Saccharobesus litoralis: one gene and its partner. The protein of the gene in region 2 interacts with the protein of the main gene of each other region in a pairwise test. Links are inferred from orthologs where the notes say so. Each region holds a gene or a part of one and is shown on either strand. Other genes may lie near its edges. The genes, in order: C2869_RS08620 and mrdA.

The links.
Region 1: the proteins of mrdA (region 2) and C2869_RS08620 interact in binary tests that used the Escherichia coli proteins (3 or more experiments, as listed by UniProt). The link is inferred for Saccharobesus litoralis from one-to-one orthologs.

The regions. Positions count from the first base shown.
Region 1 is NZ_CP026604.1:2,453,625-2,470,087, forward strand. What follows is about bases 11,128-14,400. They hold C2869_RS08620 (penicillin-binding protein 1A), read right to left. Parts: upstream 14,064-14,400; coding sequence 11,328-14,063; downstream 11,128-11,327. Other genes in these bases: C2869_RS08625 (pilus assembly protein PilM), read left to right, coding at 14,215-14,400. In the rest of the region: C2869_RS08570 (DUF4097 family beta strand repeat-containing protein), read left to right, coding at 1-548; C2869_RS08575 (hypothetical protein), read left to right, coding at 541-747; met regulon transcriptional regulator MetJ, read right to left, coding at 1,300-1,632; metB (cystathionine gamma-synthase), read left to right, coding at 1,924-3,078; argC (N-acetyl-gamma-glutamyl-phosphate reductase), read left to right, coding at 3,341-4,354; argB (acetylglutamate kinase), read left to right, coding at 4,354-5,136; C2869_RS08600 (ornithine carbamoyltransferase), read left to right, coding at 5,171-6,079; C2869_RS08605 (argininosuccinate synthase), read left to right, coding at 6,219-7,430; argH (argininosuccinate lyase), read left to right, coding at 7,669-9,597; argA (amino-acid N-acetyltransferase), read left to right, coding at 9,729-11,039; more of C2869_RS08625, read left to right, coding at 14,401-15,294; C2869_RS08630 (PilN domain-containing protein), read left to right, coding at 15,282-15,869; C2869_RS08635 (type IV pilus inner membrane component PilO), read left to right, coding at 15,869-16,463. UniProt on the Escherichia coli protein: Cell wall formation. Synthesis of cross-linked peptidoglycan from the lipid intermediates.
Region 2 is NZ_CP026604.1:4,907,758-4,923,898, forward strand. The notes cover bases 10,121-13,071. They hold mrdA (penicillin-binding protein 2), read right to left. Parts: upstream 12,576-13,071; coding sequence 10,665-12,575; downstream 10,121-10,664. Other genes in these bases: rodA (rod shape-determining protein RodA), read right to left, coding at 10,121-10,665; rlmH (23S rRNA (pseudouridine(1915)-N(3))-methyltransferase RlmH), read right to left, coding at 12,591-13,061. Also shown: C2869_RS18450 (PAS domain S-box protein), read left to right, coding at 1-132; C2869_RS18455 (GGDEF domain-containing response regulator), read left to right, coding at 133-1,071; C2869_RS18460 (hypothetical protein), read right to left, coding at 1,103-1,327; C2869_RS18465 (RNA-binding S4 domain-containing protein), read left to right, coding at 1,574-1,894; C2869_RS18470 (hypothetical protein), read left to right, coding at 1,995-2,906; C2869_RS18475 (lipocalin family protein), read right to left, coding at 2,932-3,435; lipA (lipoyl synthase), read right to left, coding at 3,553-4,518; lipoyl(octanoyl) transferase LipB, read right to left, coding at 4,511-5,176; DUF493 family protein YbeD, read right to left, coding at 5,191-5,457; C2869_RS18495 (serine hydrolase), read right to left, coding at 5,567-6,712; C2869_RS23050 (septal ring lytic transglycosylase RlpA family protein), read right to left, coding at 6,870-7,664; mltB (lytic murein transglycosylase B), read right to left, coding at 7,668-8,657; C2869_RS18510 (DUF6445 family protein), read left to right, coding at 8,837-9,547; more of rodA, read right to left, coding at 9,562-10,120; rsfS (ribosome silencing factor), read right to left, coding at 13,082-13,399; nadD (nicotinate-nucleotide adenylyltransferase), read right to left, coding at 13,415-14,053; and 3 more genes. UniProt on the Escherichia coli protein: Catalyzes cross-linking of the peptidoglycan cell wall. Responsible for the determination of the rod shape of the cell. Is probably required for lateral peptidoglycan synthesis and maintenance of the correct diameter during lateral and centripetal growth.

The DNA of each region.
Region 1 (16,463 bases), 2.5 Mb from region 2 along the record:
TGATTTATATCGACTCCAATCAAAGAACCAGCTTCGATTACAGCTGGCGTAATCCGCAAAAAATTGATTTAACCCTTACCCTGCCAGAAAACATGTTGCTTAGTGTCAAACAAGGCAGTGGCGATATGGCGATCAAAGGTAATTATCAAGCGCTTAATATTACAGATGGTTCTGGTAACCTATTTTTAAATGATATTAATGGCCCAGTTGATGTTCATGATGGTAGTGGAAATATTAAGATTACATCAGTGTCTGGTAAGGTTAATATCGAGGATGGTTCTGGGCAAATCGATGCATCTCATATTACCGGTGATACGCAAATTAAAGATGGTTCGGGTGATTTAACCCTCAAAAATATTACTGGCCAGCTATATATTGATGATGGCTCAGGTGATATTAATGCAAGTCATATTCAGGGCTCGGTTAGCGTAGAAGATGGAGCAGGCGATATTAGGATCAAGCAAGCTAACAGCTTTACACTCATCCAAGATGGTTCTGGCGAGGTTAGTTTGAGTAATGTTAACGTTTCAGGAGAGCAAAATGGCTAGCGCAATACGTTTTTTAGTAACGCTTGGTTGTTTAGCTATTGCGTTAATTTTTATGAGCCAAGGCGCGGCACCTTTGGGTGCGGTATTTATTATTCTTGGTATTGTTTTTGAAGCTGTATTTTGGTGGCGTCTTGGCAAACATCTGGGTATGCACAAAAAGGCTAAAAAAATCCCATTAGCAAAAGCTAATGGGATATAAAAGGGGAGATATACAAACACATTTCAATCACAATATTCAGGACTCGTGGTTATTGGATTAGTTCCAAATAAATTTGATCAAAATTAAATTTATTTTTCCGCGGGTTGTAAAGTTGAAGTGTAAGCTTGCTAAGGATTGGTTGTTATTAATGTCACTGACTTATTTATAGTCAAAGCGATCGGGTTTTAGGGGCAGGTTTTTAGTACTGTTTCCAGAAAGAAATGATCAGTTGAATCACTCGCATAATTTACTATCACTAGTGATGTTTTTAGCCATATTTAGATTAAATAAACAACTTCAGGCTGAGCTTGTCGAAGTCTTATTACTTTCTAATTTACCGACACTTCGACTGCTTCGCGCTCAGTGTGAAAGTGATCACCAATGTTTTCAACTAATCAAAATTAAATTGAAAAGGTACTAGTTCCAGACGAAACCTAAGTACTTACATCCATGTAAGCAAAGTCGAGAGTAAGCGCAGACAATGAACCATAAAATCTGAGCGAGAAGACTATATTGAGCGAACTTGTAAGGTAAAAGCCTCACCCACCAAGATTACTCTTCGTCAATTAGTGCATCTTCATCACTAATATCGACATCCATCTCTTGCAAAATTTCGCGCACTAGTTCTGGAATTTTATGCGGATTGTTTTTTTCTAAATCGGTATCGGATGGTAGCGGTTGGCCAGTAAACGCATGGAGAAAGGCTTCACACAATAATTCACTGTTGGTTGCATGGCGCAGATTATTCACTTGGCGGCGGGTTCTTTCGTCAGTGAGTACTTTAAGCACTTTTACCGGAATACTGACCGTGACCTTTTTGACTTGTTCACTTTTTTTGCCGTGTTCCGCGTAGGGATGTATGTATTTGCCGTTCCACTTTGCCATAAAATTTTCTTAGTGCTGGTGCCACTTGCTATCTATTTTTTATTGCGGATAGCTCGGCAGTTGCTTTAACAGGGTTGAGTATTATTATGTAACTGCTTTACAAGGTATAGCAAAGCTACCCCAATATAAATCTAGGTTTTATTCTAACTTGCCGATATGCTTCGTCAAGTAGCGCATTAAATGTCGTTTTGCCTATTTTAATGGCATATATACCTAAATCGGTTTGACTCCGTTGGCTGCAAAGGCTAAATTCTGGCCGTATAGACGTCTGAAAACTCCTAGTAGGATCCCATGAGCAAGAAAACTCTAGCAACTATCGCGGTACGCGGTGGTATTGAAAGCGATAAAAATTACGCTGCGGTTGTGCCGCCCATTTATTTGTCTTCGACTTACGCCTTCGCTGGCTTTGATAAAAAAGGCCCATACGATTATAGCCGCTGTGGTAACCCGACTCGCGATATTTTAGCGGAAACCTTAGCAGAGCTTGAGCAAGGCGAGCATGGAATTGTTACCGCTACGGGTACGGCTGCGATCAACCTTGCTTTGCAATTACTTAGCCCTGACGATCTATTAGTGGTACCGCATGACTGCTATGGTGGTAGTTATCGCTTATTCGTTAATTTAGCGGACAAAGGTAACTTTAAATTAAAAGTTATCAACATGACTAACCAAGCTGAGTTAGATGCCGCGATTGCCGCTAAGCCAAAATTAATTTGGGTTGAAACGCCAAGTAACCCTTTATTACGCATTGTTGATCTTAAAAAAATCTGTGCTCAAGCTAAAGCACAAGGCGCATTAGTTGCCGTTGATAACACTTTCTTAACGCCAGTGTGTCAACAACCATTAACTTTAGGTGCCGATATTGTTGTGCATTCAGCAACTAAATATATCAATGGTCATTCAGATGTGGTTTCTGGGGCATTAATTACCAAAACCAAAGAGTTAGGTGAAGAACTAGCTTGGTGGGCAAACTGTATCGGAATTACTGGCGGTGCATTTGACAGCTATTTAACCTTGCGTGGTGTGCGTACATTAGTGCCTCGTATGCGTCAGCATCAAGAAAATGCCAATAAACTGGTGGCATTATTAGATGGTCATGCCGCAGTTGATACTGTGTATCACCCAAGTTTACCAAGCCATCCAGGGCATGAAATTGCCAAAGAACAACAGCATGGTTTTGGCGCCATGTTAAGTTTTGAACTTAAAGGTGGTGTAGAGCAAGTTACGCAATTTATTGATGCGTTAGAGCACTTTTCATTAGCTGAATCGTTAGGCGGTACAGAAAGCTTAGTTTGTCATCCATCCACTATGACCCATGCTGCTATGGATGCCGAAGCGCAAGCAAAGGCAGGTATTAGCCAAACCTTGATGCGTTTCTCGGTTGGTATTGAAGATGGCGATGAGCTTGTTGAAGATGTGAAGCAAGCGCTAGATTCATTAGTTTAGAGATAAAAATGCATTTAATTTAAATTTTTATTCATTTTTATTGAATAAAAATTCATTTAGATCTAGACTAACAAAAGTGGAGGAAAGCCCGTAAAGGCTTTCCTTTTGTCGTTTTTAATACTCATATTTTTAATTGGCCAAATATTCATCGCTTTTTTATTTTGCGCTGCTAGAATATGCGGTTTTTCAAAATAGTCGGCCATTTACTTAGCTAAGGTAGTTAAGTTGTAAAATTGGGTCAAAATAAGGATTGAAGCAGAAGATGATTAGAGTTTCGATTGTTGGTGCAAGTGGTTATACAGGTGCAGAATTAGCTGCATTAGTTCATAAACATCCACAGTTTCAAATTGCGGGTCTGTACGTATCAGAAAATAGCGCAGACGCATACAAGCCGTTCTCTTCTATTCACGGCCAGTTTGCTTATCAGATTGATCGCACTTTGATCCCAATTGCCGAAAGTCAAATTGGCAAAATTGTGTCTGAGTGTGATGCGGTGTTTTTATGTACACCACATGCAGCGAGTGTTGAATGGGTAGCACAAGCACGTCATCACGGTGCAGTTGTTTTTGATTTATCAGGTGCTTATCGTTTATCTGATTTAAATGTAATCAAAAAATACTATGGTTTCGACCACAAATACCCAGAGTTATTACAGCAAGCTGTATATGGTTTAGCTGAGTGGAACCACGAAGCCATTCGTAAGGCCGATATTGTTGCAGTACCAGGTTGTTACCCTACAGCGTCTTTGTCAGCACTTAAGCCGTTACAAGAAGCGGATCTTATTGATTCAAATGTACTGCCTATTATCAATGCAACCAGTGGTGTATCGGGGGCAGGCCGTCGTGCTAGCTTAACGTCTAGCTATTGTGAAGTTAGCTTAAACCCTTACGGCGTATTAGGTCACAGACACCAGCCTGAAATTGCTGAACATTTAGACCATCCGGTTATTTTTACGCCGCATTTAGGTAACTTTAAGCGTGGTATTTTAGCGACTATTACCTTGAAATTACGTGAAGGCATTAGTGAAAATCAAGTAAACGCAGCCTATGCGAGCGCATATGAAGGTAAGTCGATTGTGCGTTTACGTCAAAGCTGGCCATCAATTGCTGATGTTGAAGGTACACCTTTTGTTGATCTTCATTGGCAGCTTGACCCGCAAACTGGTTACTTAGTGGTTGTATCGGCTATCGATAACCTATTAAAAGGTGCCGCAGGCCAAGCCATGCAGTGTGCTAATTTACGTTTTGGTTATGCATCAAGCAAAGGTCTTATTTAATGACCTCAGCAGTAAAAACCTTAGTGATTAAAGTCGGCGGTGCGTTATTAGAAAACGCCGACTGTTTACGCGCTTTTTTAAAAGAATTAGATCAAATTAGTCAAAGTCAGCCAGTGGTTGTGGTCCATGGCGGCGGTGCTTTGGTGCAAAAGCTCTTGGCTGATTTAGGTCACAAAAGCGAAAAGAAAGACGGTTTACGTATTACCCCAACTGAACACATGCCCTACGTGGTTGGTGGTTTAGCGGGGACAGCTAACAAGCAAATGGTGGCTGTGGGTATCGAAGTGGGTGCTAAGCCGGTAGGTGTTTGTTTAGCGGATGGTGCTGATATTCAATGTCAGGTCAATGATCCTGACTTAGGGTGCGTTGGTGAGGTCGCGCAAGGTTCAGCTGGTCTTATCCAGCATTTGTTAGCGGGTGGTTACTTACCTCTAGTGAGTTCAATTGGCGCAACTGCTGACGGGCAATTACTTAATGTTAATGCCGACCAAGCGGCAGAAGCCATCGCCAAGATTTTAAATGGCCAGTTGGTTTTGTTATCAGACGTTGATGGTATTTTGGATGGTGATAAACAAGTTATCCCAACCATGACGCGTGATGTTGCCGATCAATTGATCGCTGAAGGTGTTATCACTGATGGCATGGTGGTTAAAGTTAATACGGCATTAACTACGGCTAAAACCCTACAAGCGCCAATTGGTATTTTAAACTGGCGTGAACCCAAACTTATTTCACAGTGGTTAGCTAGCAAAGATTGCGGCACCACAGTTGTAGCTGAATAGCCAAAGGCTTTGGCTCGTCAAAACAGGTAGCGAAATGGAAAACTTTTTATCAACTAAAGATCTAAGCAAAGAGCAGATTTTAGATTTAGTTAAATTGGCAGCGGATCATAAGCAGAATCCGGGTAAATATTCGCAAGCATTAGCGGGTAAATCAGTCGCCACTATTTATGAAAAGCCATCTTTGCGTACCCGAGTCAGTTTTGATGTGGGTATTGCCAAAATGGGTGGCCACTCAGTTTATCTTGACCAACAAAATGGTGCCTTAGGTAAGCGTGAGTCTGTTAAAGATTTTGCCTTGAATTTATCTTGCTGGGTTGATTGTATTGTTGCGCGTGTATTTAGTCACAATACCTTAACTGAGTTAGCTGAATTTGCGAGCGTGCCGGTTGTTAATTCGCTATGTGATTTATATCACCCATGTCAGGCGATTGCCGATTACCAAGCTTTGTATGAAGCGCGAGGTAATAGTTTAGAAGGCGCCTCGTTGGCTTATATTGGTGATGGCAATAATGTCACTCATTCTCTCATGCTGGCTGGCGCTATTTTAGGTTTGAAAGTGGTATCTGTTACACCAGTTGGCTATAGTCCAGACGCGCAAATTGTTCAGCTTGCTCAGCAATTAGCCGCTAAAAACGGTGGTGAAATTATTATCAGTAATGATGTTGCGGCGGCTAAAGGGGTCGATGCGATTTATAATGATACTTGGATCTCCATGGGTGACAGCAAGTCGATTGACGACATCAAGCAAATTTTTGCGCCATATCAGACTACAGGTAAGTTAATGAGTGACTTAGGTGCTAAATTCTTTATGCACTGTCAGCCGGTTTACCGCGGTATTGAAGTGACTGATGAAGTGGTTGATAGTGAGCAATCTATCTTAATGGCGCAAGCGGAAAATCGTATGCATGCGCAAAACGCCGTGTTAATGACACTGCTAAAATAATTGTATTTATTGTAGGTCGCCGAAAAATTGTTCCATACATTTTCGGCATTTCCTACATCCTTGTAGGTCGGGCAATTGTTGCCCGATAATGTAAAAGGTAATGTCGGGTTAAAACCCGACCTACAAAGAGAGTAATTTCATGTCAGATATCAAAAAGGTTGTACTCGCCTACTCAGGTGGTTTAGATACTTCGGCTATCATTCCTTGGTTAAAAGAAAACTACAATGGTTGTGAAGTTGTGGCTTTCTGTGCTGATGTTGGTCAAGGCGAAGACGAGTTAGAAGGCATTGTTGAAAAAGCCATCGCTTCAGGCGCTAGCGAATGTCACGTTGTTGATCTTAAAGAAGAATTTGTTAAAGACTATATCTTCCCAATCGTTAAGACGGGTGCGGTATATGAAGGTGAATACCTATTAGGTACGTCAATGGCTCGCCCAGTTATCGCTAAGGCGCACGTTGAAGTTGCGCTTAAAGTAGGTGCTGATGCAGTTTGTCACGGTTGTACAGGTAAAGGTAACGACCAAGTTCGTTTCGAATCTTGTTTCGCTGCGCTAGCGCCACAATTAAAAGTGATTGCGCCATGGCGTGAGTGGGACATGCGTTCTCGTGAAGACTTACTTAACTACTTAGCAGAGCGTAACATTCCTTGTTCTGCTTCATTAACTAAGATTTACAGCCGTGATGCTAACGCATGGCACATTTCACACGAAGGTGGTGAAATTGAAGATCCATGGAACGAGCCGTCTAAAGGCATCTGGACCATGACGGTTGATCCTATGGATGCTCCGGACGAGTCAGCTACCATCGAATTAAGTTTCGATAAAGGTGAGTTAGTTGCCGTTGATGGTCAAAAGTTATCGGCGCATGAGTCTCTAGTTTACTTAAACGAAAAAGCGGCAGCGCATGGTGTAGGTCGTATCGACATCGTAGAAAACCGTTTAGTGGGCATGAAGTCGCGTGGTTGTTATGAAACTCCAGGCGGTACTGTATTAATGAAAGCCTATAAAGCGCTTGAGTGTATGGTATTAGATAAAAACTCACTTAAGTTCCGTGAGCAAGTTGGTCTTGAATTCTCTCACGTGATTTATGACGGCCGTTGGTTCACGCCACTATCTAAGTCTTTATTAGCGGCTGCTGCTTCATTCGCTGAAGAAATCACAGGTGATATCGTCGTACGTTTATACAAAGGTAACTGTACTGTTATCCAACGTCGTTCACCAAACAGCTTGTATAACGAAGAGTTCTCAACTTTCGGTGAAGACGAAGTTTACAACCAAAAAGACGCAGAAGGCTTTATTCGTTTATTCAGTCTTTCAAGCCGGATCGGTGCTTTGAACAAAGCAAGCAAATAATTTGTAGGTCGTCGCTTGCGGCGACTTTGCAGGCTATTTAGCCTATTTGTTTCGGGTTAAATAACTTAAATCCTCTAGCGCGTTTGCTCTAGAGGATTTTTTACCATTTATTCAACTGAGTTTATTGCTTTGCTTTGTAGCTTGATTGTCGAGTGAGAAAAGCAATAAGCTCAACCAAATTTAAGGGTTTATCAAAGCCGATAAGCCCAGCATTACCTTTTATGCGAGGAGATCTAACATGGCATTATGGGGTGGTCGTTTTAAAGAAGCGGCAAGCGCACAGTTTAAGAAATTTAATGATTCACTGCCGGTAGATTACCGTATGGCCGTGCAAGATATTGTTGGTTCTATGGCGTGGGCTGAAGCCTTAAGTCAGGTTGGTGTATTAAGCCAGCAAGAATTACAAGATCTGCATAAAGCGCTTAACGAATTAAAAGACTCGGTTGAGCAAGATCCAAAACAAATTTTAACTTCAGACGCTGAAGATATTCACAGCTGGGTTGAAGGTAAATTAATTGAAGCAACCGGCGATTTAGGTAAAAAGTTACACACAGGTCGTAGTCGTAATGACCAAGTGGCAACTGACCTGAAACTTTGGTGTAAAGAGACTGGCGGCGAGTTATTGCTGGCATTAGTTAACTTACAACAAGCCATGACTGAGTTAGCCGAGCGTGAAAAAGACACAGTTTTACCAGGCTACACTCACTTACAACGCGCACAACCTGTGACATTTGGTCACTGGTGTTTAGCTTACGTTGAAATGTTCAACCGTGATATCGGTCGTTTAAAAGACGCTTTATACCGTGCCGATACTTCGCCATTAGGCTCAGGTGCATTAGCGGGTACAGCTTACCCAATCGATCGTGAAAACTTAGCACAAAACCTAGGTTTCCGCTGTGCGACATTAAACAGCTTAGATGCGGTTTCGGATCGTGACCACGTAATCGAGTTATTATCAACCGCTAGTATCAGCATGATGCATATGTCGCGTTTCGCTGAAGACTTAATCTTCTACAACTCGGGTGAAGCTGGCTTTGTGGAAATGAGCGACTTAGTGAGCTCAGGTTCATCATTGATGCCACAAAAGAAAAACCCAGATGCCTGTGAGTTAATTCGTGGTAAAGCGGGTCGTGTTGTCGGCTCATTATCTGGTATGTTAGTCACAATGAAAGCCTTACCTTTAGCATACAACAAAGATATGCAAGAAGATAAAGAAGGCTTATTCGATGCACTAGATACATGGTTAGAAGTCATGCAAATGGCGGTATTAGTGGCCGATGGCTTAAAAGTGAATCGCTCTCGTACACTGGCGGCTGCTCAGCAAGGTTACTCGAATGCGACTGAGTTAGCTGACTACCTTGTGGGTAAAGATATTCCATTCCGTGAAGCGCACCATATTGTTGGTGAAGCGGTATTAGCAGCGATTGATGCTGGTCACGCCCTAGAAGACTTCACATTAGCGCAGTTACAAGAGTTCAGCGATAAGATCGAAAACGATGTATATCAGTATTTATCAATCGAATCTTGTTTAGATAAGCGTGAAGCCCTAGGTGGTACGTCACGTGTGCAAGTGCAAAAAGCCTTAGAAAATGTGCAGGGTGAAAACGGCACGTTAAGCGCTAATGTCATTGGCGCACCGGGTAAACAACAAATTCAAACTGCATTAAAGCAAGTTAAGCAACGCTTGAATGCGCAACGAGCCGCCGCACTTTCTGTACGTCGTGCGCGCATGTCTGATGTTGATCGTATTTTTACGCTTGTTAACTTCTGGGCTGATAAAGGCGAGATCTTACACCGTTCACGCGACAATATAATCCATGATATTCAAAACTTTGTCGTGGCTGAAGTGGATGGTCAAGTGGTTGGTAGTGCGTCGTTATATATCTACCAAACGGGCTTAGCAGAAATTCGTTCAATTGTGGTTGACCAAGATTTCCATAATAAAGGCCAAGGTCGCGCTATGGTGCAATATTTACTGGAATTTGCTCACTCAATTGAACTACAAAAAGTGATTGTATTAACCTACGAGCCAGACTATTTCACTAAACTTGGTTTTGCTAAGATTGATAAAGATTCACTGGCTGAGAATATCATTGAAGACAGCGAGCAAAGCCCAGGTAAAGATCCAGAAGATGAGATCGCAATGGAGTACAATGTAGGTAGCTAAGGCTTATTGCTAGACCTGCACACTCTATTTCAGTAATGTTATAAGGGCGATGTTTTTATATCGCCCTATTTATATCTATCGACGACTAATTCAGTTGTCATACTCAGTTTTAATAAAGCTTGCAAATCATGATGGAAAACGCCGACCAAAACTACGTTAAATGGTTTAGAAATGCCGCACCTTATATCAATGCCCACAGGGGTAAGACCTTTGTGATGATGTTTGGTGGTGAAGCGGTGCAACACCCTAATTTTTCTAACATCATTCACGATATTGCCTTACTGCGTAGCCTTGGCGTTAAGCTAGTGTTAATTCATGGTGCTAGACCGCAAATTGATGCTCGACTCGAGCAGCGCGGCCTAGAGCAAAAGATTGAACACAATATTCGCATCACGGATACAGAGTCATTATCGGCGGTGATAGATGCCACAGGCTCGTTGCGTATTCATATCGAGTCTTTATTAACCATGGGGTTAATCAACTCGCCCATGCATGGTGCGCAAATACGGGTCAGTAGCGGCAACTTTGTTATTGCTAAACCTATTGGCGTGTTAAATGGTGTTGATTACAAACACACGGGGGAAGTAAGACGAGTTGATAGTGAGGGCATTTCTAGGCAACTTAAGGATGAATCCATTGTACTTATCTCGACATTAGGTTACTCATCGACCGGTGAGGTGTTTAACTTATCGTTGGAAGATGTAGCTACACAAACCGCCAATGCGTTAAAAGCCGATAAACTGATCACCTTTTCTGAATTTAATGGCTTAATTGATTCCGCTGGCGAGTTGATCCGTAGTTGTGATTTAAATACTGTGCATCGTTTGCTTAATCAAGATACGCCACACCCACAACGTGTGCTATTACGTGCTATTTTAAATTGCAGTAAAGCGGGTGTTGAACGTTGTCACAGTGTTAGCTTTTCCAGCGAAACGGCATTATTACAAGAGCTGTTTACCCGTGATGGTGCCGGTACCATGGTATCGAAAGATTATCGTGAGCGGATCAGTGTCGCGTCGATTGATGATGTTGGTGGTATTCTCGATTTAATTGCACCGCTTGAAGAAAATGGCACTTTAGTTAAACGTTCTCGCGAATTACTGGAAAATGAAATTTCACAGTTTACCGTGATTAAAAAGGAAGATGTGATTATCGCCTGCGCAGCTTTATATCCATACCCTGAAGCGAAAACTGGAGAAGTGGCTTGTGTGGTGATCCATCCTGAATATCGTGGTGGTAATCGAGGGCAGCGTTTATTGGACTCGATGGAAGCCGAAGCGAAAAAACAAGGATTAGAGTCAATATTTGTCTTAACCACGGTATCTGCCCATTGGTTTATTGAGCAAGGATTTGTTGAACAACCGATTAGCCGTTTACCAGAAGGTAAGCAGCAGATGTATAACTTTCAACGTAAATCGAAAGTTTTTATGAAACAGATATAAATTGGGTGTTAGAGCTGATTTAAAAAAAGGCGGTTAACTTACTAAGTTAACCGCCTTTTTTATTTGATATAGTCAAAGCGATCAGGTTTTATGGTTCATTGTCAGCGCTTACTCACCCCAATCACATAATAGAGCATATGCTTATGGGGTCTCGAAGCTTGCCTGCATAGATGCAGGTAAGGGGCGTGAGCAGGACGCGGTAGCTTTGACGGCTTCCCCTAAAACCTGATAGCTTTGACTATAAGTTAACCGCCTTTTTTTATTTGATAGATTGAAAACCGTAAGTTCTTAGAAAATACCTTCTTCAACCGCTTCGCTAACTTCACCGTCTAGTTCAGCGGTTAGCACATCAGGGGAAGGTGAGTTATCAATAAACTCATGCGGTTCAGTGCCTTCAATAAAGTACTCAAAGCGCGATGAATGATCCGTTTTTGATGATAGTTTACCGGTTTCTTGATCGATCCTAACCGTGATGATGTTGGCAGGCGCTTGCTTCGCTGATTTAGGCACGCCGTCTAAAGCCACTTGCGCGTAGTCGATCCAAGCGGGTAAAGCGGTTTTAGCACCAAATTCAGTACCAAATATTTGATCTTTGCCTAAGTTATTGTTGTATTTGGTTTTGCCTAACACTCGAGTGTGATCATCAAACCCGACCCAACTGGTGATAACCTCTTGTGGGGTAAAGCCGCTAAACCATGCGTCTTTAGCATCATTAGTGGTACCGGTTTTACCGCCTATATCACGCCGTTTTAATTTTTGAGCGCGCCAAGCGGTGCCATTCCAGCCGGTTTTATGCCGCCAACTACCACCGCCCCATATCGTACTTTTCATCGCTTCGGCAATTAAGAATGCGTTTTGCTCACTAATCACTTGCTTGGCTTGTAAATATTCGGGGACTTCTTGGCCTAAACTAGCGTATTGATTGTCGGGTGACTCATTAGCCAATTCATTGTTTAACTCACCACCTAGTTCATCATTTAATTCAACACTCAGTTCTGCTGCCAATTGGCGTTCAAACGCAGCTTGTTCTTCGGCTTCTAATCGGCAAGCTAAGCAGGCTAAAGGTGGGTTGGCTTGCCAAATGGTATCGCCTGCTTCATTGTTAATGGTTTCAATCACATACGGCGTGACAAGATGGCCGCCATTGGCAAATGTGGTATAGGCCGTTGCGACTTCTAATGGCGTAAATGAAGCAGAGCCCAAGGCAATAGATTCGGCGCGCGGGATATCATTCGGATCAAAGCCAAATTTAGCGAGTTGTTCGACGACTTTGTTTATGCCGACACTGCGTAATAAGCGAACCGAAACGACGTTTTTAGATTCAGCTAAGGCACGACGCATGCGAATCGGGCCATCATAGACAGGTGGCGAGTTTTTCGGACGCCAAGTAATGCCTTGACTGCGATCCCATTGATTAATTGGCGCATCATTAATAATGCTGGCTAATGTAAAACCATTTTCTAGGGCTGCTGAATAAATAAAAGGTTTGATATTCGAGCCAACTTGTCGTTTAGCCTGCGTGACACGGTTGTACTCACTCATACGGAAATCATAACCACCAATTAATGCGCGAACAGCGCCATTATCTGGATCTAACGAGACTAATGCCGCGGCAACATCAGGTAATTGTGCCAAGCGCCAACCATCATTGTTTTGATTGCGGCGAACTTTAATTAATTGCCCAACTTGCACCACATCTTGTATTGAGTTTGGCTCTTTGCCTTGCATGGTATCGCTGATATAAGGGCGCGCCCATTTAGCATCGTGCCAACTGACTTGGCTTATTTGTTTATCTTGGTCGATAAAAGTAAAGCTGTCGTTTTCTGTATCAATACTCATGACAACCGCATTTTTAATTAAGCCAAACTCAGGTAAGGTTTTTAGTTTGTTTTGGAGCTCATCATGACTCCAAGTGGGGTCTTCTTCTGCAACATCTGATTCTACAGCTTGAGTTGTCAGTGTTTGTTCATTAGCTTCATTGATTGTTTCACTATTGATGGCAGGTTTATCATCAGTTAAAGACTGTTTTGGCTCTAATGGTTGCCATAGTTGTTCAATTTCGTCATAACGATAGCCGTGTCTTTCATCGTAAGCGTGTGTATTTAGCCTGAGAGCGTGCTGGGCGGCTTGTTGAGAGCGAGATGAAATAGTCGTATAAACTTGATAACCGCCCGTATAGGCTTCGTCACCATAGGTTTGTACCATATGCTGGCGTACCATTTCAGCTATATAAGGCGCGTCGACTTCGATTTGCGCACCATGAAATTTTGCCGTTAAAGGCGTATTGATAGCAGCTTGATATTCAGACTCGCTTAAATACTTTTCTTCTTTCATGCGCCATAAAACCGTATCGCGACGCTGTTTAGCTAAAATTGGGCGACGTAATGGGTTGTACTTGGAAGGGGCTTTTAACAAGCCGACCATCATTGCTGACTCTGGTATTGTCACTTGCTCAATGGTTTTGCCGTATAACACCTCGGCAACTGCACCAAAACCAAATGCTCGATTACCTAATTCATTTTTATTTAAATACAGGGTTAAAATTTCGTCTTTACTTAATAGGCTCTCAATATGAAAAGCGATAAAGATCTCTTTGATTTTACGAATATAGGTTTTTTCACGGGTTAAGAAAAAGTTACGGGCTAGCTGCATAGTTAATGTACTAGCGCCTTGTGTGCGACGACCTCCGGCAGCGACGACAGCAACAGCTGAACGAACTAAGCCGACAAAGTCGACTCCAGGATGTTCATAAAAGCGCGAGTCTTCAGCGGCCAGTAAAGCTTTGATAAAATGATCAGGCGTTTGCTGTAATGTAATAGGGATGCGCTTTTTCTCACCAAATTGCGAGATTAACTTACCATCGGATGTGTAAACCCGCATAGGTGTTTGCAAACGAACATCTTGCAGCACTTCAACCGATGGCAATTCATCCTTGATGTAATAATAAATACCTGCGACAGTGGCGACACCTGAAACAACGCCAAACAAGCCTAAGTACAGGATTACTTTAAAAAATCTCTTCACTCGTTCACTCTAGATTAAAAAATGTGGAACAAAAATTTAATACTCGCTATAGTCCATGCTAGGGTTAATATACCCAGAGGTGTATTTTGTCACACTGGTGTCTAAATTGAATAGAATCATTAAAAAATAATAATTCCGATCGAGCGACAACATGCTTTCTTCGTTTTTTAGCCAAAGTAACACCACTATGGTTGGCATAGATATAGGTTCTTATGCTGTTAAAGCAGTCTTGCTTGAACAGGACGGTGAAACTGTGCGTTTGATCCAAGCCGTACAAGAACCCATTCCCAAAGGCATTATCAATGAAAGAGAAATTCAAGATATTGAAGCCTTAGGGAAAGCAATAGGCAAGTTACGTAAACACTTTCCTAAAAATATTAAATTAGCGGCTGCTGCTGTGTCTGGTTCAACAGTTATAACTAAAACCATTTATATGGATGTTAATCTGACTGAAGATGAAATGGAAAGTCAGATTGAAGTTGAAGCAGACTCACTTATCCCCTATCCATTAGAAGAGGTTAGCTTAGATTTTGAGCGGCTTGAAGTCAATGAAGCTGACCCGTCTAAAGTGAATGTGTTATTGAGTGCAGCCCGTAATGATAGTGTCCAAGCTCGTGTGGCGGCAATTGAGGCTGCAGGGTTCACGGCTAAGGTGATTGATGTTGAGTCTTATGCCTTGTCTCGTTCTGCTGATTTAATTTATGCGCAATTGCCAGATGATGCGGCCAATAAGCTGGTCGGCATTGTTGATATGGGGGCAAACATGACCCTAATGACAGTGTTAGAAGATGGTGAAGCCATATATACTCGAGACCAAAATTTTGGTGGCGAACAATATACGAAAAACATTGTTAATTACTATAATAAAAGTTTTGATGAAGCTGAGCTGGCTAAGAAAAATGGCGATTTACCGCCTAACTACACTTTTGAAGTGTTGGCTCCGTTTCAAACATCGGTTATTCAGCAAATACGGCGAGCCATTCAAATGTTTTTAACCTCAAGCGGTAATAACAAGCTAGACTATTTGGTACTGTCTGGTGGTACGGCCATGCTTGAAGGTATGAAGCAAGTAATTGAAGATGAGTTAGGTGTGCATGTTGTGGTTGCAAACCCGTTTGCTGGTATGGATATTTCAGGCAAAATCGACAGCACAACATTAGAACAAGGCGCAAGTGCTTATATGATTGCGGCAGGTTTGGCTTTAAGGAGTTTTAATCCATGCCACATATAAACCTGCTACCTTGGCGAGAAGAAGCAAGAGAGCTCAAGCAGAAGCAATTTGTTGCCGTGTTAGCCGTAACAGCCGTGATTGTTATTGTGATTGGCATGCTGATTAGCTCATTTTATTCTGGTCAAATTGAACAACAAAACAAACGTAACCAGTATATTCGCAATGAAATTGCCGTGCTGAATACCAAAATTGAAGAAATAAAAGAATTAAAAGCTAAGCGAGCCGATTTAGAAAAGCGTATGGGCTTGATTGCTGACCTGCAACGGAACCGAAATTTGGGTGCGCAGATCCTTGATGAATTAGTTAAGGTGGTGCCACCAGGTATTTATCTGACTGAATTGGAAAAACGTGATGCCTCGGTAACGGTAAAAGGCAAAAGCGAATCGAATAACCGTTTGTCGAACATGCTGCGCAAAATTGAATCGTCATGGTTATTGGGCGATCCCATATTAAACTCTATTGTTGCCGCGCAAGTCGAACCGCGTATTCTGAGTGATTTTCAAATGTCGATGAAAGTCAAACCCGTTAACCAAACTGCGGGTGCACAAGCTACTGACAAAAAAGGAGGTAGCTAATGGACTTAAAAAATATCGATTGGAAAAACTTAGATCTCAGTGATTTAAATAATTTAGAAATTGATGCCAATGATCTCGGTAGTTTACCGCTGCCGATTAAGATTATTTTCGCTGTGGTATTGGCTATTGTTACTGCTGTTGGTTACTACCAGTTATTTATTAGTGATCAAATAGAAGCTTATGATAATGCGCAAAAGCAAGAAGTGAGTTTGCGCCAAGAGTTTTCAAGTAAGTACCATGTTGCGGTTAACGCAGATGCCTACAAAGCTCAGTTAGATGAAATGGAACTTGAATTCGCCCAGCTACTTAAGCGCCTTCCTACAGAGCATGAAACGCCGGGATTACTGGATGATGTCAGTTTTGTTGGTACCACTAGCGGTTTAACCTTTACCAAGATTAATTGGGAAAATGAATTAGAGCAAAAGTTTTATACTGAATTACCGCTAAGATTAGAAGTTATTGGTGGTTATCATGAGTTTGGCGAGTTTTTGGGGCGAGTGGCCGCTTTACCACGGATCGTCACATTGCATGACTTTAATATTAAAGTACAAAAAGGTGAAACGCTGCAGCTAAACTTGCTGGCCAAAACTTATC
Region 2 (16,141 bases):
AGTTACCAAGCTCAGGCACAAAGCCTACTTAACGCGCAAGATTGGCAATCACTAACGCACGCAGTAAATCAAATGGACTATACTCAAGCTAAAGCCATTATTGCTCCTTATCTAAAAAAACAAGGGGATTAAATGCAACCAGCGGCCAAATGCTACAACCAAGTTCAGTTACCCAAAGTGTTAGTGGTTGATGACGACCCAAATATGATCCGCCTAATAGCGGAAAGTCTCGGCAAGAACTACGATATTTTAGTTGCTAGAGATGGTAGAGCCTGTTTAAAAATCATCGCTAATCAATCAGTCGATTTGATTTTGCTTGACGTTATGATGCCAGATATTAGCGGTTTTGAGCTATGCCAAACCATAAAAGACAATGTTAATACCCAAGACATTCCGATTATTTTTGTCACCTCGTTAGAGCAAGAGCACGATGTTGCTAAAGGCTTTAATGTTGGGGCGGTCGACTTTGTTAGCAAACCTATTAGTGCAGTGATATTAAGGGCGCGAGTTCGCACCCATGTCACCATGAAAATCCAGCTGGATAAAATGCAAGTACTCGCCACAACAGATCCATTAACTTTATTGGCTAATCGCAGGAAATTTGACGAAACATTACAGCTAGAGTGGAAACGTTGCTTGCGCAATACCAAACCAATCGCCATATTGATGATAGATATCGATAACTTTAAAGCGTACAACGATAATTATGGTCATGGTGCTGGTGATGAATGCTTAACCCAAGTTGCTAGAACCTTGCAAACGTCTGTCGCTCGTGCCAGTGATTTGGTTGCAAGATTAGGCGGAGAAGAGTTTGCGATAATTTTGCCAGATTGTGACAATAAGGGCGCAGAAAAAGTCGCCCAACGCGTGATTAATTTACTAGAGCAGGAAAATATTCCACATAACTTTTCTGATACGTGTTCACATATCAGTGTCAGCATAGGCATTTGCGCCCAGCTACCGAGCGTCAATACGCAAGCGGCTAAGACTTGTGAACTTGCCGACCAAGCCCTGTATCAAGCTAAACAACAAGGTAAGAATCAATTTAAATCTGCCGATTTTCATGAATAAAAATCGGCACGTTTAATTTATCTTGCCATCATCAACGTAGATCTATATCTGGATTAAAGTTAATTTCACCATCGCAATCAATGGTCGCCACATTGTCATCACAAACATACACGGCTAACGCAGCGTCGCCGCGACCACGTATAAAAGACAATTCATAACCAACTGTTTCAATACCATTAGCGGCGATTTTCTGCATCTCATTGAGTGACATTAGCCACTCGCGAATTGAAGGGTCACGTAGTCGTCGTTCATCCATAAAATTACACCTTATATGTGGCACCTAACCTATTAATCTTTAAACCAAGTCCCAAGCTACCGAGCCGAGCCACCAAATTCTGTAAATTAATTTAGGCCGCTGTCTTCCTACATTATTTATCGTCTTAAACTAATAGTTCTTGAAGCTTACTAGAAACATTTTCACGACAGAATTATCTTACTCTAGCTGGGTCAATACATAAAATCACGCTACAATGGCAATTAATTTCATTTCATTCTGTCTATCATGCAAATTATCTATATCAATCGCGAACCTGTAGAACTTTATAAAATTTTAAAATTCGAGAATTTGGTCGCCGGAGGAGGCGAAGCGAAATTAGTGATAGCCGAAGGTTACGTCTTAGTAAATGGTGAACTAGAAACTCAAAAGCGTAAAAAAATTTACCATGGTGATGTCATCGAGTTTGATGGTGAAACCTTTCAAGTTGAACGCGAAGCAGGCGTAGTCGCTACAGCTAAATCAGCAAGCAGCACCCAGTCAAAAACCACCAGCAAATCAGAAAATAACAAGCCAACAAAAGTTAAACGCCCAGCGATTCGCTTTTAAGTAAACACACATCAAAATACTTAAAAGTTATCCAAATTGGTAAAGCTAGGCTAAGGTTAATTAGCGGCCATACTGTTGCGAGCCAATTTGGAGTTAACGCTTGTTTATCAAATATTTATGTACGTTAACGCTTTCACTTATCTTGTTTAGTTTATGGGGTAATAAAAAAGCGTTTGCCCAACAGCCAATCACCATCAAACTTTCTGGGGTTAAAGACAGTATTGATGTTTTCGAAAAGCAAAGAAAAAAGCACCTTTGCCACCAGTTACCTGAGCTAGCCCATTCTGGCTTTAATCGCCCGACCATGGAAATGTTGATCATGTGCCGAGCATTATATCTCGGTGGTTTAGATTATCGCTTTGAATACAAATTTGTGCCTAATTACAGCCGCGCTTTGTTTGCGGCCAACTCCGGACAAGTCGCCATGCCGTATACCTCCATTTGGCAACCGGAAATAGATACTCGCAAGTTTTATCAAATTAGTCCTATCTACCCTGCCAATGTATTCGTAAAAGGCTTTTTTGTACCTGAGCACAAAAAACAAACTATCGAGCAAACATTAAATACTTTAATCAGCAACGGCGTAACAATTAACCAAGCGTTAAAAAAGTATCGCATTCTCACCACAGAGCGCTGGGGACAAGATTGGCAGATGATAAAAAAACTGGGATTACAAGCAGCTAATGTGTCACAACATGCTTCACTCTGTTTATTAGCCGATAAGGGGCGTGGTGATATAGTACTTACAGAATTATTGATGAAATCGGCATTGGGCATGACGTATACCTGTAAAGACCAATTTAATATGGTGCCGGTTGGTAATATTAAAATTCGCTTTCCCAATAGCCGCCATTTTATTGTCTCGAAAAAAGCGAAACACAGTCGCAAGATCCAACAAGCTTTAGAAAAAGGCCTACAACAAATGCGCGACAACAAAGAGTTTGAGTATTTTTACTATCCATTGGCCGAAAACAAGCAAGCCATCGACAGTTGGCAAACCTTGCCTCAATAACTTAGTCATAGATTTGCCAAGCAAATTAATTAAGCCAAATTAACTGCTCTGTAGCGAAACCTTTATCTTTAGCATTCTGAATAAACTTCTGCTTAGTACGCTCGTCTACTTGTGGGGTACGTGCCAACAGCCACAAATAGTCTTTTGAATAGCCTGCAACAAATGCAGTTTGGTAATTGGCGTCTAATTCAAAAATGGTATAGCTAGCGTAAAATGGGCCAAAGAATGACACTTTAAGGTGCCCTGTTGTCTCATCTTGTACAAAGTAAGCTTTGCCTTCAGCTTGTTGCCAACGGCCATCTTCACTGTTAAAGCCTTTGTTCAATACCCTGACACCGCCATCGCTGCGCATACTATAGCTTGCCGAAACTTGACTTAAACCGCGCTCAAACGAATGATCAAGTCGCGCAATTTCATACCAAGTGCCTAGGTATCGCTGCAGTTGAAAGTTGTTAATTGGCGTGACATTGTTTGGCAATCCCGTACAACTGCAAAGTAATAAAACAAAAGTGAATAGTAATAGGCGCATATAGTCGTTTTTAATTTTGTGCTAATGATGAATTAAATACGAATAAATCAGCAACCAAGATCAAAAAAAGAGGCTTAAAGCCTCTTTTCAACTAATCTAACTGATGTCGGTCGAGTTTTACTTAACCTCTTCACCGGCTGCTTGGCGATCAGCATGATAGCTAGAGCGCACCATAGGGCCACAAGCGGCATGGCTAAAGCCGAGTTCTTCTGCTAATTCGTTTAACTCGTCAAACTCTTTAGGATGAACATAACGTTCAACTTTTAAGTGATGCTTAGACGGTTGTAGGTATTGACCTAAGGTTAACATATCAACGTTATGTTCACGCAAGTCCTTCATAACTTCAGCGATTTCTTCGTTAGTTTCACCCATTCCCATCATCAAGCCCGACTTAGTCGGTACATCTGGGTTGGCTTGTTTAAACTTACGTAATAACTCAAGTGACCATTTATAATCTGCACCAGGACGAGCCATTTTATATAAGCGTGGCGCGGTTTCTAAGTTATGGTTAAATACATCTGGCGGACTCGTATTTAAAATTTCTAAAGCTCTGTCCATACGGCCACGAAAATCAGGTACTAATACTTCAATTTGGATATTAGGGCTGTATTTACGAATAGCATTAATACAATCAACAAAATGTTGCGCACCACCATCACGTAAATCATCACGGTCAACTGAGGTGATCACCACGTATTTTAGCTTCATTTCCGCTATGGTTTTACCCAACTTTTCAGGCTCTTGGGCATCTGGTGCTTTCGGACGACCATGCGCCACATCGCAGAATGGACAACGACGAGTACAGATATCACCTAATATCATGAAAGTAGCCGTACCATGGTTAAAACATTCTGCTAAGTTAGGACACGCCGCTTCTTCACATACTGAGTGAAGATTGTTTTTGCGCATGGTTTTCTTAATTTCATCAATACGCTCAGTACTGCGTGGTAATTTAATTTTGATCCATTCTGGCTTACGTAACATGTCTTCTTTCTCAGTTGGGATAACCTGAACTGGGATCAGACGCATTTTATCTTCGTCACGTAATTTTTCGCCGACTTCTGGGCGTGGGATCTTATTCATTGATTGGATTTCCTGCTTCAATACTGTGTGCCTGATAAGACAACACCGCTTTCAACTCATCAAGCAATTCTATTTTGGTTTGCTCAACGGTTTGTGGACCACCTAAATCAGCGCATTGCGTCATTTGCAGTCCTTGATAACCACACGGATTAATACGCTGAAAAGGCGACAAATCCATATTTACATTTAATGCTAAACCATGAAATGAACAACCACGGCGGATACGTAATCCTAAAGACGCAATTTTCATTTCATCAACGTATACACCGGGCGCATCCGCTTTAGGGTAAGCGGCAATATCATAACGCTTAAGCAATGCCACCAAGGCATTTTCAATCGCCGTCACTAATTGGCGCACACCCATTTTTTTACGTTTGATATTAACCAATACATAAGCCACTAACTGGCCGGGGCCGTGATAGGTAACTTGGCCGCCGCGATCAACTTTGACGACGGGAATATCGCCCGGCATTAACAGGTGTTCTTGCTTACCTGCTTGGCCTTGAGTAAATACGCTTGGGTGCTCAACAAACCAAATCTCATCCTGTGCGTCAATATCACGCTCAGCCGTGAAAGCTTGCATGGCTTGCCACACGGGTTCGTAGTCGCGTAAACCCAAATCGCGAATAATAACGTTATCGGTTAATGACAATGGTATTTCTTCCACAAGCACTACATAACCATACGTACGCCATCAATTTCTGATAACGCTTGATATAGGGTTTCGACGTGCTCTTTGCTTGTTACAGTCACGTCTATAGTAACTGACTGATAAGTACCCTTACCACTATCTTTCGTTTTTGGTGAATATTCACCGGGTGCATGTTGCTGTAAAACTAACATGATGTTATCGACAAGCTTGGGATCGGTATAGCCGACGACTTTGAATGGGAAACGACAAGGAAACTCTAATAACTCATCGAATTTAGTTTTCATAATAACTCTGGTCTCAACTTTAATCTCAATTTAAAACCAAAAATGGCGCAACGTGATACCGCTCCGCCATTCTCAACGATGGATTAAATTAATGTATTGTTCTAAAACAAATTTATTCGGCAAAACTCATTTTTACTTTATCAACCATACGGCTGAAAAATCCGCCTTCGGCTACCGATTCCAGCGCAACTAAAGGATAGCTGGCAATATCTTCACCTTCTAATTGTAAATAGACTTTACCGACTACAGTGCCTTTTTTCAGCGGCGCTTCTAAGGCTTTGTCTAATTCTAAATTAGCTTGTAATGCTTTACGTTTACCACGAGGAATAGTAATTGGCGTATCTTGACTGATACCTAAGCGCACGGTTTTCTTATCTCCTAACCAAATTTTCTGATCAGCAAACTTTTTACCGGCTTTATAAGGTGTAATGGTTTCGAAAAAACGAAAACCATAATTTAATAATTTTTTACTTTCGGTTTTACGTGCGCGCTCTGAACTAGCGCCCATAACCACAGAAATTAAACGCATGCCGCCTTTAGTTGCCGATGACACTAAGCTATAGCCAGCTTCTTGCGTATGTCCGGTTTTAATACCGTCCACATTCATACTTTTATCCCAAAGTAATGAGTTGCGGTTATATTGCTTAATGCCATTAAAAGTGAAAGATTTTTCACTATACACAGCGTACTCTTCCGGCACATCATTGATCAGCGCCTTAGCCAAAATCGCCATATCAACAGGTGTAGTAAAATGATTAGCGCCTGGTAAACCATGGCTATTTTCAAAGTTAGAACCGTGCATGCCCAATTCTGTTGCGTAGGCATTCATTAAATCAGCAAAAGCCGATTCAGAACCGGCAATATGTTCAGCCATGGCAACACATGCATCATTACCAGACTGAATAATAATACCGCGGTTAAGATCCGCTACTGAAACTTGTTTACCGACTTCGATAAACATTTTTGAAGAATCAGGAAAATTTTTCGCCCAAGCTTTCTCACTAATAGTCACTTGGTCTTCTAGGCTAATATTGCCTTTTTTGATTTCCATGCCAATGATATAGCTGGTCATCATTTTAGTTAAGCTAGCTGGCGCCAACTGAGTTTCAGAATTGTCTTCCGACAAGACTTTACCTGTTGAAGCGTCAATTAATAAATGGCCTTTGGCGTTAATTGTTGGCGCATTCGGAGTTATAGCAGATACGGAGACGGAAAAAACACTGGCAATGAATAGCACGCCCAAACGGAAATTTTTCATAATTATTGGTAATTTTCTGAGAATTGTTGGGAAAAGCGAAAAAATAACGTGCCAAAGTGTAACAAATCTCGTTAACAGATAGCACCCCTAAAAAACCGAAGAAACTAAAGTTAACAGACCGAATAATAACAGCTTATAACGTCTATGAATGGAACGCTTAATTCACCTCTTCTTTATTGGTCAATTCGCTTGTTTGAGTATAGCGTTTAGCTGGATAGCCACTCATAGTTAAATGAGCTAATGTCTCGCGCAACCGCTCTTCATCAGCAAAAGGCCCCACTAGCAAATCAAACTCTTCTTCAGCTTGTAACACCTGAGTATCCATCTGAAATAACAAAGCCAAAGCCGAGGCGGTTTTATCTAAGCCTTCTCGCTGCGGCGCTGAGTCAACCAATATATAACCGCCAGGCGTAGTTGCTAAGGTGCGAATTTTCACATTAGCCGTGCCAGATGCTGTTACGCCGAGTTTATAGGCAGCAGAATAGGACAAATCAATTATGCGCCCTTCATGAAACGGCCCGCGATCATTGACACGAACAATGGCTTTGCGGCCATTATCCAAATTGGTCACTTCAACAAACACGGGGATCGGCAAGGTTTTATGCGCAGCCGACATGGCAAACATATCGTAGGTTTCACCATTGGATGTTAAATGGCCATGAAATTTACGACCATACCAACTGGCGATACCCTGCTGTTCAAACCCATCGGCACTTGGCAGCACTTGATACGTTTTACCTAATACTTGATATTCAGGCTGGTTGCCGCCACGACTAGGTGGCATATAGTAAACCTCTGGGTTTTGCATTTCTTCTGCGGTAGGAGTACGAGTCGGTGCTAAATCGTGCTCCAAAGCATAGCGGCTTTTTTTGGTTGACGAACAGGCCGTAACACAACCGGCCAAAATTAAACTAACAAGCCACGGCCTGTTAAACACAATGTTTACTGTCATGATTTACGGTTGTACTGCCACTGTCATATTAACTTGCTGCTTAGCGGCTTTGATTTTTTCACTCAATTGATAAACAGCCATGGAATATAAAGGGCTGTGATTATAACGTGAAATCACGTAAAAGTTATTCAAGGTTAACCAGTGCTCTACACCCGTTTCTGTTTCCAGTTCAAGTAGCTGGCCTTTAGCTTGAGTATTAACATCAGCTTCAATATAAACTTGCTTGTCTAATATCGCTGCAACCTTGTCGACTGGTTTAAGCTTTTTACGCAATAATGTCTGATAAGTATTGCCTTTTACTTTGGCAGGAAACGCGACTGGCTCGCCAAATTGCCATTTGTGTTGTTTAAAATAATTGCCAACACTGCCAATAGCGTCGACTTCGTTGTTAAACAAATCTCGTTTATTATCACCATCAAAATCGATGGCGTAATGGCGATAACTAGAAGGAATAAACTGTCCCCAGCCCATTGCCCCAGCATACGAACCATACAATTGATGAATATCCAATTGTTCTTCATTGGACAATACCATTAACTCAGCCAACTGCTTACGGAAAAACTTGCCTCGCCCTTGATGATGAAAACCTAAGGTATACAAACTATCTAGCGCTTTATACTTACCTTTATATGTACCATAAAACGTTTCAACCCCAATAATGGCGACCACAATAGCGGCATCAACACCCAACTCTTTTTCGACTCGCTCTAATGTCGTTTGGTGTTTTAACCAAAACTTAACGCCGGCTTTAATCCGTTTTTCAGTTAAAAAGATTGGCCAATATTTGTACCAAGGTTTGGCTTCCCAAGGCCTAGAGATCGCATCTAATACCTTTTGGTTTTTATTGGCTTGCTGTAATAAGCTTGATACATGATCTTCGCTAATTGGGTATTTTTTAGCGGTTTGCGCAGCAAACTCTTGCTGGCTAGGAAATTGCGCCAAAGCACAACAAGAAAACAACAGACAAGAAGAAAAAATAATTCGTTTAATCATAGATTTAATAAGCCGACTAATCACGCAAATAACCTACCATTTATGACCTCATTACGCATCATATATTCAGTGACTTAGCCAAATTAACTAAAGGCGGCTCACTCAAAATAAGATTCACTTGAGAAATAATTAAATTAAATATAAATTAAATTTAATTATCAATACAACAGATAAACAAAATGGCGACTTATCTACTCAATCCCAATTGTCAGGTGCAACTTATCCAAGTCGGCCAAGAAAAAACACCCGTATTGATTATTGATGATTTTATGCTGGGCTTAGATCAATTAACCGCCAATATTAATCAAAGCGCGAAGTTTACTGATGCTAATGATTCCAATTACGCAGGAGTCCGAGCGCCAATAGATAGTGACTATCTTGACTCAGTACTGCCTGAGATTGTACCGATTTTTTATCAGGTTTTTAGAGTTCCACAGCAGTTAAATTTAAGCTTAAAAACCGCGCGCTATTCTCTACTCACTAAAGACGCTAACCAATTAAATACCCTGCAAAGATGGCCTCATTTTGATAGTTATGAACCAGGCTATTTTGCTGTCATGCATTATATCAATGAGGGAAATTTTGAAGGCACAGGCTTTTATCGCCATAGAGAAACAAATAAAGAAAATATACTCAATGAGCAACAAGCCCATGACTATATGTTAGCTTTACAAAACTGGGTAGATAAGTACGGAGAACCAGAAGCCAACTACACTAATGGTGGTAACACGGTATATGAACGGATCGGCACAATTGAATACAAACCCAATCGTTTTGTTATTTACCCTGGCTCTTTGTTACATTCACCAATCGCGACTCACACAAGTCATTTAAGTGATGACCCTCAGCATGGCAGGTTAACTGCCAATTTGTTTATTAACTTTGAATAAACACATGCAACGCCCTATTCGCGTAGAAAACGCCTATGGGTACTGATCGCCATTAAAATACCAAAGCCCGCTAATAAGGTAACCATTGAGGTTCCGCCATAACTAATTAAAGGCAGTGGCACGCCAACCACAGGTAATATGCCCGAAACCATACCAATATTAACAAACACATACACGAAAAACGTCAATGTAATACTACCGGCTAATAGCTTAGTGAAAGCCTCTTGCGCCCGCATGGCAATTATCATTCCGCGGCCAACTATGTACAAATAGATAACCATTAATAACAAAATGCCAAACAAACCGAACTCTTCACTAAATACAGCAAAAATAAAATCCGTGTGACGTTCGGGTAAAAACTCAAGTTGCGATTGGGTTCCTGCTAACCAGCCTTTACCTGTCGTGCCACCGGAACCAATGGCAATTTGCGATTGAATGATATGATAGCCTGAGCCTAAAGGATCCGATTCAGGATCAAGAAAGGTCAGTACGCGCTGCTTTTGATAGGGGTGCATAATGAAATACCACATAATTGGCATAAAAGCGGATACACATATTGCAAACGCACCAATTAACTTCCAGCTAAGTCCAGCCAAAAACAACACAAATAAACCGGATGTCGCTATGAGTAATGACGTGCCTAAATCCGGTTGTTTAGCTATCATCAAGGTAGGCAGCAAAACTAAAACTAAGCCAATAAAGGTATCTGTCAAGGTCGGGGGAATGGGTTTACGACTAATATACCAAGCAATCATAATAGGTACGCCTAGCTTCATTATCTCTGAAGGCTGAAACCGCATAAAACCTAAGTCGAGCCAACGCTGAGCCCCTTTTCCCACCACCCCAACGAGCAGCACGGCAACAAGCATACCGCAACCCAATAAAAAGATCGGCACCGCCCAGCGTTGATAAAAACTTGGCGGTATTTGCGCCACCACTAACATAACCACAAAAGCTAAACCTAAACGTGTGATTTGACGATAAATCAAAGCCATTTCTTGGCCACCCGCGCTGTAAATGACAGCCAACCCAACAGACATCAATACCAGCAACGACGTGAGCAAGGGCAAATCGATATGCAACCTTTGCCAAATATTTTTCGAACTTTCGTTACGCATTAAGGCTCCCTAGCCAAAGGTAAGTCTTGCATTGGGTTTTCACCCAGAGGGTTACTAGCGAAATAAGCATCCATCATGGCGCGCGCAACAGGTGCGGCATTTGAACTACCGCCGCCAGCATTTTCCACCACGACCGCAATTACGACTTTAGGTTCATCATATGGCGCAAAGCCAACAAATAAGGCATTGTCTCGATGACGCTCTGCGATTTTAGTTTCGTCATACTCTGCATCTTGCGCAATTGAGATAACTTGTGCTGTGCCTGTTTTACCCGCCGCATCATAGGTTGTGCCTTTAAAGGCTTTATGTGCTGTGCCTGTCACCTTTTGCACTGTGGTATACATAGCCCGTTTGATAATCTGCCAATTTTCTTTATTTTGTATAGCCACAGGCGGTCTATCTTGCGCTGGTGAATCGATTGTGCCGGTATTACTTTCAATCGCTTTTAAAAATTTCGGTTCGTTAAAATTACCTTCGTTAGCTAATACACTAGTGGCTAACGCGAGTTGTAATGGTGTCGATGTCCAGTACCCTTGGCCAATACCAATAGAAATAGTATCACCCGCATACCAAGGTTGATTGTAACGGGCACGCTTCCATTGTTGACTTGGCATATTGGCGGATGATTCTTCAAAAATATCAACCCCTGTCGCTTCACCAAAACCAAACTTGACCATTTCCTCTGAAATAGCATCAATGCCTAAACGTAACGCCAGATCATAAAAATAAGTGTCGCAAGACTCCTCAATCGACTTATGTATATCAACATGGCCATGTCCCCACTTTTTCCAATCTCGGTATTTATGCTCAATACCTTTAATTTGATAATAGCCAGGGTCCCACATTGTGGTTTGTTCCGTCACTAAGCCTTTTTCAAGACCCAACAAACCAATAAGCGGTTTAATAGTCGATGCCGGTGGATACTGACCTTGAGTCGCACGATTAATTAAAGGCCGGTCAGGAGATTGCAGTAATGCCCTATAATCCTTACCGGAAATACCATGTACAAATAAATTAGGATCATAACTCGGGTTAGAATATAACGCTAAAATGCCATTATTAACCGCATCTAACATGACGACCGCGCCACGATTATCAGCCAACAATTGCTGAGCTAATTTTTGCAGGCTGATATCCAAATGTAAGCGCAAATCATTGCCAGGAATCGGCGCTTGCGAATCCATCTCCCGCAGAACTCGCCCACGACTATTCACTTCAACTTTGCGATAGCCTACCGTGCCGTGCAATATATTTTGATAAAACTTTTCTAGCCCTTGTTTACCAATATCTCGCGTAGCAGCGTAATTAGCTTTTTCGTTATTGGCTTCGATACGCGCAGCATCTTTAGGGTTAATTTTAGCGACATAACCCAATGCATGCGTCAACAAGTCACCATGCGGGTAAAAACGCTTTAAATGCGCGTCGATCACCACACCATCGAGTTGATGCTGATTAACCGCAATGATAGCGGCCTCTTCTGGCGTGAGTCGCTCGATTAAAGCAATCGGTTTAAAACGCCGCCGACGATTTTGTTTTAATGCACGGTAAAAACTTTTCTTTTGCTCATGACTGACAGGTATTAGCGCTTCAATTTGCGCTAATAAACCATCTATGTTTTTCACGTCTTCTGCGACGATCTCTAAACTGTAAACAGGATGGTTTTCCGCCAGTAAAACACCGTTGGTATCGTAAATGAGTCCCCGATTGGGTGGCACGGGTTGGACTTTAATGCGATTACCATCAGCCCGTGTTTGGTAATCACTAAACTTCTCCACTTGTAGATGATACAAGTTTGAGAGTAAGGTTAACACCATAGCCAAAACCACAGCGAGCGCAATAAGTGCTCGTCGGGCAAACATATTCGCTTCAGCTGTATGGTCGCGTATCGCTACGCGGCGCTTAACCCACATTCATTAATGCTCTTATTATTCTCTGTGATAAGGATGGTTATTGTTTAAGCTCCAAGCCCGATACAAGCTTTCAGCAACCAAAACCCGTACCAAAGGATGAGGTAAGGTTAGTGGTGACAATGACCATTTTTGTTCAGAAGCTTGAATGCAGCTTGGCGCTAATCCTTCAGGGCCACCAATCAACAAGCTAACATCACGACCATCATGTTGCCAGACTTGTAACTGTTTGGCTAGCTGATGGGTATCCCAAGGTTTACCTGTCACTTCCAATGTAACAATACGATTACCTTTGGGGATGGCAGCCAAAGTCGACTCACCCTCTTTCGCCAGAATGCGCGCGATGTCGGCATTTTTACCCCGTTTGCCAGCAGCAATTTCTGTAAGAAACAACTCACAATCACGAGGAAAACGGCGTAAATATTCATTAAAGCCTTGTGTAACCCAAGTTGGCATTTTTGTGCCAACCGCAACCATTTGAATTTTCATAATGCTAAGCGTTTCGCTTGCTACTGCCAGAGCTTTTCAATTTGATAAAATTCGCGGGTGTCATCCAACATAACATGCACGACAATTGAGCCAAAATCAACCAACACCCACTCACCAAAATCAGCGCCTTCAATACCTATTGCGGGTGTCCCTTGATGCTTAGCCTCAGTCGCGACATGTTGTCCGATAGATTTAACATGAGTTTTTGAATTACCTGAACAGACGATAATAAAGTCCATAATGCTGGATTTGTCGCTAACATCGATTACTTCTACGTCACGACCTTTAAGATCATCAATTTTGTCGACTGCAAAATCGATTAACTGTTGCGTCTCCAATTCGAGTTTTCTCCTCTAAGATAAATATAAATGATGTTCTTCAATATATTCATGTACCGCATACGGCAGCAAGCAACGACAATCTAAACCACTTGATAAGCGTTGCCGAATATACGAAGACGATATTTTAAGCTTAGTCGAATTCACCAATAGGATCTTACCTGAAAGGTTATTTTCTAAGCATTTATAAGATTCTGTTTGATTTTTTGCCAACCAAAGCTGTACATCAGGGTGCAGCTCAGTTTGATAACCACCACGCTCAGCCACCACCAAATGCACATAATCCAATAATTCCTGCCAACGGTGCCAAGTATGAATGCTGTTTAACGAATCCATACCAATTACAAAACACAAAGGTGTCGTTGTATAACGCTGGCGTAATTCAACAAAGGTATCAAACGAATACGAAATACGCGGCGCTGTTAGCTCGATATCATCCACCACAAACTGTGGATACATAGCTGCCACTTGTTGGCACATGGCCACCCTATGCTGGTCTTGCGTTTCGGGTCGTGCTTTATGCGGTGGTATGCGATTCGGGATCAAACGGATCTCGTCTGCCCCTAGCCATTCCTGAATTTCCAAAATAGGTTGAATATGACCATTGTGAATAGGGTCAAATGTGCCACCAAAAAGCAAAGTCGGTTTATTCATTAAAAACTAAGCAACCATGGTTTTGGTTAACGATTGTAATCTTGGATCACCCGTAAACAAGGCACAACAATGCGCCAACATAGTATACGGATGCTTTAAGCCATTGGTTTTATAACTTAAATCAAAATGGGCCAAGGATGACAGAATAATTTCGATACTCTGGCTGTTAAGACGCTGCATAGCTTGACGATACAAGCCTTGTTTCTGTTGCCAAATTCGCAAGGATTTAAATAAAGCGTCAATACTTTGCCCTGCCTGCTGGGCTGCGACTAACTGAGCCAAAATTTCAGCTTCTTTTTGCAATGCCCAAGCAATAATTACAGGCTCTAGCTCTTCACCTTGTAAACGCTGCAACACATGACTCGCACGATCAAAATTACCTAGCAATAGATCATCGACTAATTGAAAAACGGTAAATCGAGATTGATCCGACACCACTTGTTCAATTTCAACCACATCGATCGGCTGGTTTGGGTATAACAGTGACAAGCGTGTAATCTCTTGCGCAGCGCTGAGTAAATTACCTTCGAATAAGTGCGCTAACAATTCGATAGCATTAGCCGTAATATTTAAGCCTTGCTGTTGGCACTGTTGACGCAACCAATTAGGCAGCTTGTCTTTTTCCACATCATACACAGGAATAAACCAAGCATGCTTGTCGACTTCTTTAAACCATTTACTCTTGGTTTGCTCTTGGCCTAACTTACCGCCCCACAACAGTAAAATATGCTCGTTATCCGGTAAAGCGCACCACTGCTGTAGCATTTTACTGCCATCGCGCCCGGGTTTGGCTGTCGGCATTTCCAACTCAATCAACTTACGCATAGCAAACAACGACAAAGCTTGCGCTTCGTCCATTAACAATTGCCAATTGAACTGGTTATCATGTGTCCAGCGAATGCGTTCCTCACACCCTTGTTGCTTGGCAACTTGGCGCAAAGTATCGAGCGCTTGCTGCACCTGATAGGGCTCATCACCAAATACCATGATCACGTTAGGTAAAGGTTGCTGTATGTGGCGTTCGAGTTGATTAGGGTAAATGCGCATAACGATTTGACAATTAGTAGCGAATTGAGGCTAATTGCCTAACAATCCGCGATGCAGCGTCCTTACGCATTTCCTTGAGAATTAAGTTCATTTCGCGGTTTTTAGCCAGTACCGCGTCGGGGTTATCTTGATAGTCACGTAAAATTTCAACCGAAAAACGTCGTGGCTGACTTTCGCCAATTTCGATGAGATAAACTACAGAATAAATAAGTTCATATTCTGCAACCTGACCATTGGGAAACAAAGACAAGGTTCGGCGTTCTAATTTATCATCAATAATCGATAAGCGAGCGCAGAGCGCTGGATTATCAATATTGATACCACCGATTACCAATTGCTCTTTCACTTCAACTCGCAATAGTTTGTCGCCCCGGCTATCCATACAAATGTTCTTTAAAAATGCCGGTACTTCATAACTACCACGAAGTTGAAAACCACAACTAGTCACTAAACTCATTAACGTGATTAGGCTAATGAGTTTAGTTAAGCTCTTTTGAAACGATTTCAGCACTGCGTATTCCGTTGCTATGACTAGTTAGCCACAATATTTAATAATTTACCCGGCACATAAATCACTTTACGTACGGTTTTACCCTCGGTAAATTTAGTGACGTTTTCTTCTGCATCAGCTAATGCCTGAACAGCCTCTTGGCTCGCGTCAGCTGGCACTGTCAATTTTGCACGCAACTTACCGTTAACTTGCACAATAATCAGCTTCTCGTCTTCAACCATGGCTGACTGGTCAGCTTGTGGCCAAGATGCTGTTTCAACTGCCGTTGTTTGACCCAAAGCTTGCCATAACGCATGCGATAAATGAGGAGTGATTGGCGCAAGCATTAAGGTTACCGCTTCAAGCGCTTCTTGAATAACGGCTCTGTCTTGAGCTTGGGCTAATGGCGCTTTAATTAGCTTATTCATTAACTCCATAATAGCCGCAACAGCGGTATTAAACGTTTGGCGACGACCAACATCATCACTCACTTTAGCAATGGCTTTGTGTACTTCGCGACGTAAGTTTTTTTGCGCGCCGGTTAAACTCGC